2 regions of the Cupriavidus sp. SK-3 genome follow, and region 2 is predicted to be linked to the other one. Evidence: predicted binding sites of a transcription regulator. Region 2 holds the regulator's gene; the other holds the start of a gene.

Region 1 (4,393 bases), on a different contig from region 2:
TTCTCGATCCTTTACCTCTCGCTGCTGTTCGCCGCGCTGCTGGTCGATCACTATTTCAAGTTCCTGCCGCAAGGCTGAGCGGCCGGACGGCGGCTTGCGACATCTTGTCGCGGCCTGAGCGCGCGGCGGCCCCAATCGGCGATACTGCATCACATCTGTTAATGTGACCTTGCCGCGTCCGGCCGATTGCCGGGCGGTCGTGGCTCGCCAAACCACCCGAACCCGCATGCCGAACCGCTTCCCTCCGGGCTTCCTGCCCACTTTCGCCACCTTCCGCCGGTTGTGCCTGCTGGCGTTGTGCTCGCTGCTGCTTGCTGCATGCGGCCAGCAGCGTGCGTCTTTCAAGAACGTCGATATCACCGGTGGCAGTGAATTCGGCAAGGACTTCGTCCTCACCGATCACAACGGCAAGGTGCGCTCGATCGCGGACTTCAAGGGCAAGGCGGTGGTGATGTTCTTCGGCTATACGCATTGTCCCGATGTGTGCCCGACCACCATGGCTGAGTTGAAGGCGGTCATGGAGCAACTGGGGCCGGATGCCGACAAGGTGCAGGTGCTCTTTGTCACGGTCGACCCCGAACGCGACACGCAGGCGCTGCTGGCGCAATACGTGCCGGCCTTCGATCCGCGCTTCCTGGGCATGCGCCCGGCCGACGACGCCGCGCTGCAGAAGGTCGCCAAGGACTTCAAGGTGTTCTACGCCAAGGTGCCAGGCACATCGCCGTCCAACTACACCATGGACCACTCGGCGGGCAGCTATGTGTTCGACCCCAGCGGGAAGCTGCGGCTGTTCATTCGCCATGGCCAGGGACCGGAGCCAATTGCGCACGACATCAAGCAACTGCTTGCTTCCTGAGGGGCGCGGCCGGTGTAACCGGCAGACAAAATGAAACAGGGCCGGTCGCGAGACCGGCCCTGTTGCTTTCGGGAAAGGGCGGGGGTGAAATGCCCGCCGCCGCCCGGCGCGCCTCAGGCAAATGCCTGCAGCGCTCCCTTCATCTTTTTCATCGCCGCGGTTTCGATCTGACGGATACGTTCGGCCGAGACGCCGAATTCGTCAGCCAGTTCGTGCAGCGTGGAACCGCCGGACCCGTCGTCGTTGACCTGCAGCCAGCGCGCTTCGATGATGCGGCGGCTGCGGTCGTCGAGCTTGGACAGCGCTTCCTCCAGGCCTTGCACCTGCATGCGGTCGTGGCGCTGGGCCTCGATCACGCGGGTGGGTTCGTTGTGGTTGTCGGCCAGGTAGGCGATGGGAGCGAATTCCTCTTCGCCGTCGTCGATCTGGCCTTCGAGCGCCAGGTCACCACCTGACAGGCGGGTTTCCATCTCCATCACTTCTTCCGGCTTGACGTTCAGCTCGCGCGCAACCGCGTCGATCTGTTCCGGGGTGAAGGTATGGGCACCCTGCTTGTGGCTGCGCAGGTTGAAGAACAGCTTGCGCTGGGCCTTGGTGGTAGCCACCTTGACCATGCGCCAGTTCTTCAGCACGTATTCGTGGATCTCGGCCTTGATCCAGTGCATCGCATACGACACCAGGCGCACGCCCTGGTCCGGGTCGAAGCGCTTCACGGCCTTCATCAGGCCGATATTGCCTTCCTGGATCAGGTCCGCATGGGGCAGGCCGTAGCCGAGGTACTGGCGGGCGATGGACACCACCAGGCGCAGGTGCGACAGCACCATGCGGCGCGCCGCGTCAACGGAGTCATGCTCGCGCAGCTCGCGCGCGAGCCGCTGCTCTTCCTCGGGGGTGAGCAGGGGAATACGGTGGACAGCCTGGATATAGCTGTCCAGATTTCCCAGCGTTCCGGGAAGCGTCAGCGCAAACGTGCCGGTACCTTGGGGCACCGTGGGCAGACGGTTGGTCATTTGGGTTTGGTCAGCAGATAGGACCGCGTTCACTCGATTGCTCCTTTTGCATCCGGCGGGTGGGTTGCCCGCGTACGCCAACCCATGGGGGGCCACGCACTGCATTGCAACACATATTAGCACTCAAGCCGGGGGACTGCTAAGTTGGAGTAGTTATAGGGTTGATAGTTCCTGATAATCGAAATCTGTTTTCACATAGCGTTTCTTGCGAGGGGCTTTGCGTGATGTGGCGTGGCCACTATCTCATGCGAGCCCCCGAACGATCCGACATGGGTTAGAGGGACCACGCGCCCTTCGGTTCTATCGCCAAATGAGATGCAGTGTTTCTACAGCGGCTACACTCTTTTCATTTGCGCTATCCGCCAGCATCGACCGAACCGGGGAGAATTCATGTCTGCTATCGAACACTTGCTCAAGCCGCATACGCGTGACCTTGGCGACTTTGCCGTCAGCCGGCTGCTACCTGCGGCGGCAACGCAGACCGTCGGGCCGTTTATCTTCTTCGACCATATGGGACCCGTGGCGATGCCTCCGGGGGAAGGTGCAGACGTGCGCCCGCATCCACATATTGGGCTGGCGACCGTCACTTACCTGTTCGAAGGCGAGATCCTTCACCACGACAGCCTTGGCAGCAAGCAGGTGATCAGGCCGGGCGACGTGAACTGGATGACGGCGGGAAAGGGCATCGCGCACTCGGAACGCTCGCCGCAGGCCGCCCGCGATGCCGGGCCGCGCCTGCATGGCATACAGACCTGGGTGGCGTTGCCAAAGGCGTTTGAAAACGTCGAACCGTCCTTCCATCATCACCCCGCCGCAACGCTGCCCAAGCTGGAGCGCCCCGGGGTGCGGATGACGGTGATCGCCGGAGATGCCTTTGGCGCGGAGGCTCCCGTGAAGGTGTTCAGCCGCACGCTCTATGTGGCCATCGAGCTGGATGCGGGTGCCAGCCTGGAGATTCCGCCGGAGCATGCCGAACGTGGCATCTATCCGGTGGACGGCAGCGTTGCGCTGGATGGCGAAATATTGCCGGAACGCCATTTGGCGGTGCTGGTGCCTGGCGTGCCGGTGACGCTGACCGCGCAGGCGCCTTCGCGCGTGATGCTGCTAGGCGGCGATCCGACGGACGGGCACCGTTTTATCTTCTGGAATTTCGTCGCCAGCAGCAAGGAAGCGATCGAGGCAGCCTCCCAGCGCTGGGAGGATGACCAGTTCCCGCGCGTGCCCGGCGAGGACGATCGCATCCCGCTGCCGCAGCGCAAGCGCTGAAAGCGCCCGGGCCTGCCTCAGACCGGGCTGGCCCAGGTCACGCGCGTTCCCTGTTGCAGGCAGTCGCGGATCGCCTCGATCTGCGTAGCGATCGGAGCCGGGACGGGTGTCTTGCCGTCCAGCACGAGGCGGATCCAGGCCGCAGTCTGGTCCACGTCGCTGCCGGGTGGCAATTCCGGCACTTCGGTGATGGAGCCCGCGGTGGGATCGACCAGCGTGCGCTGATGCCCGTCGTGCAGCCAGTCGATGCGGCTGCTGCGCCGCGCATCGGCCACCACTTCGCCTTCGGTGCCGCGCGCCAGCAGCACATTGGCGGGCTCGCGAGAGAAGTAGTCGGTCAGCGTTTCGCGGTACTCGGGATGGGTGTAGCTGTACAGGCGCAGCGCTTCCGCCGGGGAGTGGGTGCCGACCGGCTGGAGCATCTTGACCACTGTGTGCGCGGAGTTGCGCAAGCCGATCTGCATGCGCCTGTCGAGCATGGCGGCCAGCGCCGGCGACAGCACGTCGATCGGCAGCACCGCCAGCGGGCCCGGCTGGCTGTCCTTGCTGCGAAGCTGGGCTTCGGCCTGCGCCACGGAGCTGCACGGCGAGATGCCCAGCGCCTCGAACAGAGAGAGGCTGGTCACACGCCCGTTGAACTGGCGGCTGCCGTGCACCAGCACGGGAATGCCTTCGCGCGCCAGCAACAGGGCCAGCAGCGGTACCAGGTTGGGCTGCTTGCGCGCACCGTTGTAGCTTGGGATGGTCACAACGATGCGGTCCGGTGGCGCGGCCAGCGGCAGGCAGTGCGCGTGCGCGGCATCAAGCATGCCGGCCAGCTCGTGCGGGGCTTCGCCCTTGATGCGATAGGCCATCAGCACCGCGCCCAGCTCGATATCGGCCACGCGGCCGGCCAGCATGGCATCGAACAAGGCCTGCGCGTCCTCGCGCGGCAGCGCGCGGGCGCCGTTGACGCCCCGGCCGATTTCCTTGATGTACTTCGCGGCGGCGAAAGTCGGGGCAGCGGGCGTGGCAGGCGTGGCAGGCGTGGTGGTCATGGCGGGCTGGGGCGATGTGGTTTGAGGTTCATGATAGCGGAGCGGACGGGCCGTGCCCATCGCATTGGACAATGCCGGCCTGCCATGCCGCCGCGCCCGCTTGCCGGCGTTCGCTCAGGCGGCTTCCTTCAGCGCCGGATTGCGCTGCTTGCGATACAGGAAGTCCAGCACCGCGGTCCGGCACGCGTGATAGTTCTTGTCGTCGGCCAGCGCCATGCGCTCGC
Region 2 (4,393 bases):
GGCGGCGCCGAGGTGCTGGGCGATGGTCAGGTAAGCGGCTCGGGCTGCGGCCTCGCGCGCCATCGCCTTGTTCAGGTCCTGGGCGGACTGGAGGTCGTCGAGCTGCTGGCGGCGGGCCATCAGTTCGTCGGGCAGTTGCTCAGGCGGCAGCCGGTACTTGCGCGCGGTGGTGTGCAGGGCCTGCATGCGCGCCTCCACCAGTTGCAGGCGTTCGGGGTCGAGATCGAGCCGGTCGACATAGCGGTTGAGCGAGTGAGCGGCCTCCTCGACCTGCACCAGGGCCGGGTCCAGCGCCGCCAGCACGTCGCCCAGGCCGGGATCGACGCCCGCCAGCTGGCGCAGCCGCTGCACAACGCTGTTGAGTGCCGACAGTACCGAGCCATCGGCCTCGGACAGCGCTTCCAGTGCTGCGCGGCTGCCCTCGATCAGCCCCGCGGCGTGCGACAACCGGTTGTATTCGGCCTGGATGTCTTCCCACTCTCCGGGTTGCGGTGCCAGCTTCTCGAGTTCGCCGACCTGCCATTCGAGCCGTTCGCGTTCAAGCTGCATCTCGCGCGAGCGGTGCTCGATGGTTTCGCGCTGGCGCACGCAGGCACGCCACGAGCGCCAGGCCTCGGCTACGGCGCCCGCCTGGGCGGTAAGGCCGGCATGGGCATCCAGCAGCAGGCGCTGGGCGTCCGGGCGCAGCAGCAACTGGTGGGCGTGCTGGCCGTGGATGTCGACCAGGCGGTCGCCGATGTCGCGCAACTGGCCCAGCGTGGCGGCGGCGCCATTGATAAAGGCCTTGCTGCGCCCGCCGGCGTCGACGGTCCGGCGCAGCAGCACGGTGCCATCGTCGCCGGTGAGGTCGTGTTCGGCCAGCCAGGCATCGAGCCCGGCGGGGGTGGCGAAGGTGGCGCTGATGCTGGTCCGGGCGGCGCCTTCGCGGACCACGCCGGCGTCGGCGCGCTCACCCAGCACCAGGGCCAGCGCATCGATCAGGATCGACTTGCCGGCGCCGGTCTCGCCGGTGAAGACGGTGAAGCCCGGGGAGAAGTCGAGGTCGAGCGTATCGACGATGACGAAATCGCGGATGGACAGGCTGCGCAGCATCGTGGGCGACGGGTCGGGGTCAGGGGCGGGTTCGGTTTGGGGGCGGCGGATCTGGGCCGGATCGGTCAGGATCGGCGCGGCTCAGAGCCGGTTGTCTTCGCTCGGGTACTCGTGCCAGTGCAGCTTCTTGCGCAGCGTGGCGTAATAGTTGTAGCCGATCGGATGCAGCAGGTTGACGGTCTTGGCCGACCGGCGAACCACAATGCGGTCGCCCGGCAGCAGCGAGGTCAGTGACTGCATGTCGAAGTTGACGCTCGCGTCGCGCGCCGTGGCCACCTCGATCGAGACTTCGGCGTCATGCGGCAGGACGATCGGGCGGTTGGACAGCGCATGCGGGGCAATCGGCACCAGCACCAGCCCCGACAGGGTGGGGTGCAGGATCGGGCCGCCCGCCGACAGCGCATAGGCGGTCGAGCCGGTCGGCGTCGAGACGATCAGGCCGTCCGAACGCTGGTTGTACATGAAGTGGCCATCCACGGAGACCGCCAGTTCGACCATGCCGGAGATGCCGGAACGGTTGACCACGACGTCATTGAAGGCCAGCGCGGAAAAGATCACGCCGTCGTCGCGTACCACCTGCGACTCCAGCAGCATGCGGGTCTCCGACTCGTAGCGGCCTGCAAGCATGTCGGGCAGCACCGAATGCACGTCTTGCAACGGGATGTCGGTCATGAAGCCGAGGCGCCCGTGGTTCACGCCGATCAGCGGCACCGGGTAGCCGGCCAGCTGGCGCGCCAGGCCCAGCAAGGTACCGTCGCCGCCGAGTACCACCGCCACATCGGCATGCTTGCCGATCTCGTCCGGCGCCAGCGCCGGATAGTCGGTCAGCCCGGTAGCCATCGCGGTTTCGCGCTCGAACACCACATCCTGGCCGTTCCGGAGGATGCAGGCGGCCAGATCCTCCAGCGGGCCCTCGATGCCGGCGGTGGCGTACCTGCCGATCAGGGCGACGGTGCGAAAGGGCGCGCGCGCGGCGCCGGGCGTGGGGAGCGAAGACATGCCGGGATTAGACCATACCGCCGCGACCATTGTCAGCAGATGGGCACCTGCGGCTGGGCCGGAACACGGATGAGCCGCCCGAACGGCGTAAACTTGCGTAAAATCGGGAACATCATGGATGAACGTGCAAAAACGCTTCTCAAAACCCTGATCGAGCGCTATATCGCCGAGGGACAACCCGTGGGCTCACGGACCTTGTCGAAGTACTCCGGGCTCGATCTGTCCCCTGCCACCATCCGCAATGTGATGTCGGATCTGGAGGAGATGGGGTTCATTGCCAGCCCGCATACCTCGGCCGGGCGCATTCCGACGCCGCGGGGTTATCGCTTGTTCGTCGACACCATGCTGACCGCCCAGCCGCTGGATGGCGCGCTCAACCTCGCTGAACTGACGGGCAAGATCCAGGGCCAGTTGCGCGGCCAGCAGCTTGGGCCGCAGCGGATGATCACCTCGGCGGCTCATACCTTGTCCAACCTGTCGCAGTTCGCCGGCGTGGTGATGACCCCGCGCCGTGCCCAGGCGTTCCGCCAGGTGGAATTCATGCGGCTCTCGGACAAGCGCATTCTGCTGATCATCGTCACGCCGGAGGGCGATGTGCAGAACCGCATCATCCAGACCGAACTGCCATATTCCCCGTCGCAACTGGTCGAGGCGGCCAATTTCATCAACTCGCACTTTGCCGGCATGAGCTTCGACAATGTGCGCGACCACCTGCGCGGCGAACTGCAGGCGCTGCGCATGGATATGTCGCAACTGATGCAGGCCGCGGTGGAGGCGGGCAGCAACGCCATGGCCGAGGAAGAGGACGATCACGTCTTTATCTCGGGCGAGCGCAAGTTGCTCGAAGTGGAGGATCTTTCCTCCAGCATGGAAAAACTGCGCAAGCTGTTCGACGTGTTCGAGCACAAGACCGGCCTGCTCAAGCTGCTCGATGTCTCCAGCCACGCCCAGGGCGTGCAGATCTTCATCGGCGGCGAGAGCAAGCTGGTGCCGCTGGAAGACATGGCGGTCATCACCGCGCCCTATGAAGTCGACGGCCAGATCGTCGGCACGCTCGGGGTGATCGGGCCGACCCGCATGGCCTACGAGCGGGTGATCCCGATCGTCGACATCACCGCGCGCCTGTTGTCCAGCGCGCTCAGCCAGAACTAGTGTCGTCCTGGCCCGGTCTCACAGACTGCCTGTTCCGTTCATCCTGTAAGCTCGGCGAGACCTGGCGGCCGCGCGCCCTGTGCCCGTGCCGCTCCGCCACACCGGAAATTACATGACGTTTACTCCCGAGCCGGCCTATCAGCATGGCCAGGCGCCGCGTACGGCGATCCTGCTGATCAACCTCGGCACACCCGATGCGCCGACGCCTAAAGCGGTCGGCAGCTACCTCAAGCAGTTCCTGTCGGATCCGCGCGTCGTGGAGATTCCCCGCGCCGCATGGCTGCCGATCCTGTATGGCCTCATCCTGCCGCTGCGCTCGCGTGCGTCGGCGATGAAGTACGAATCGATCTGGCTGCGCGAAGCCCATATGACGGGGTCGCCGCTGCTGGTGCACACCGAGCGCCAGGCCCACGCCTTGCAGTTGTTGCTCAACCAGCTTGGCCACGAAGTTACCGTGGCGTGCGCCATGCGTTATGGCAACCCCTCGATCGGCTCGGTGCTGGAGGCGCTGCGGCGCCAGGGGACCGAGCGCATCCTGCTGCTGCCCCTGTACCCGCAATATTCAGGCACCACCACCGCGACCGCCTTCGACGAGGCGTTTCGTGTGCTCAAGGCGTGGCGAAACCAGCCGGAGCTGCGGCTGGTCAAGCATTTTCACGACCATCCGGCGTACATTGCGGCTTTGCACCAGCAGGTCGGGGCATACTGGGCGCAACACGGCACACCGGATTTCGCGCGTGGCGACAAGCTGATCCTGTCGTTTCACGGGGTGCCGCGCAGGACGCTGGAACTGGGCGATCCCTACCACTGCGAATGCCTGAAAACCGGGCGCCTGCTGGGCGAGGCGCTGGGTTTGCCGCCGGGGCAGTACCAGGTCACGTTCCAGTCGCGCTTCGGCAAGGCGGAGTGGCTGCAGCCCTATACCGCGCCTACCCTGCAAGAGCTAGGCAAGGTCGGTACCGGCCGGGTCGACGTGTTTTGTCCCGGCTTCCCGGCGGACTGCCTCGAAACGCTGGAAGAGATCGCCATGGAAGGGCGGTCCGCGTTCCAGGTGGCTGGCGGCAAGGTATTCCACTACATTCCTTGCCTCAACGATGCGGAAAGCTGGATCGCCGGGCTCGCGGAGATCGGATTGCAGCACCTGCAAGGC

What was found. Region 2 encodes HrcA, which represses chaperone genes, less so after heat shock. Its sites were predicted from a motif close to TTAGCACTCNNNNNNNNNGAGTGCTAA; they were not measured.
Region 1: the regulator HrcA is predicted to act here: its motif matches at 1,983-2,009, upstream of rpoH (RNA polymerase sigma factor RpoH).

What each region holds. Positions count from the first base shown of each region.
Region 1 covers NZ_JFJV02000042.1:30,923-35,315, forward strand. The annotation lists gene CF70_RS04690 (heme o synthase) at 1-78, shown strand, start outside; gene CF70_RS04695 (SCO family protein) at 227-856, shown strand; gene rpoH (RNA polymerase sigma factor RpoH) at 970-1,866, opposite strand; gene CF70_RS04705 (pirin family protein) at 2,257-3,132, shown strand; gene ybiB (DNA-binding protein YbiB) at 3,150-4,169, opposite strand; gene CF70_RS04715 (ABC transporter ATP-binding protein) at 4,284-4,393, opposite strand, start outside.
Region 2 covers NZ_JFJV02000210.1:9,252-13,644, reverse strand. The annotation lists gene recN (DNA repair protein RecN) at 1-1,092, opposite strand, end outside; gene CF70_RS20130 (NAD kinase) at 1,174-2,091, opposite strand; gene hrcA (heat-inducible transcriptional repressor HrcA) at 2,206-3,243, shown strand; gene hemH (ferrochelatase) at 3,356-4,393, shown strand, end outside.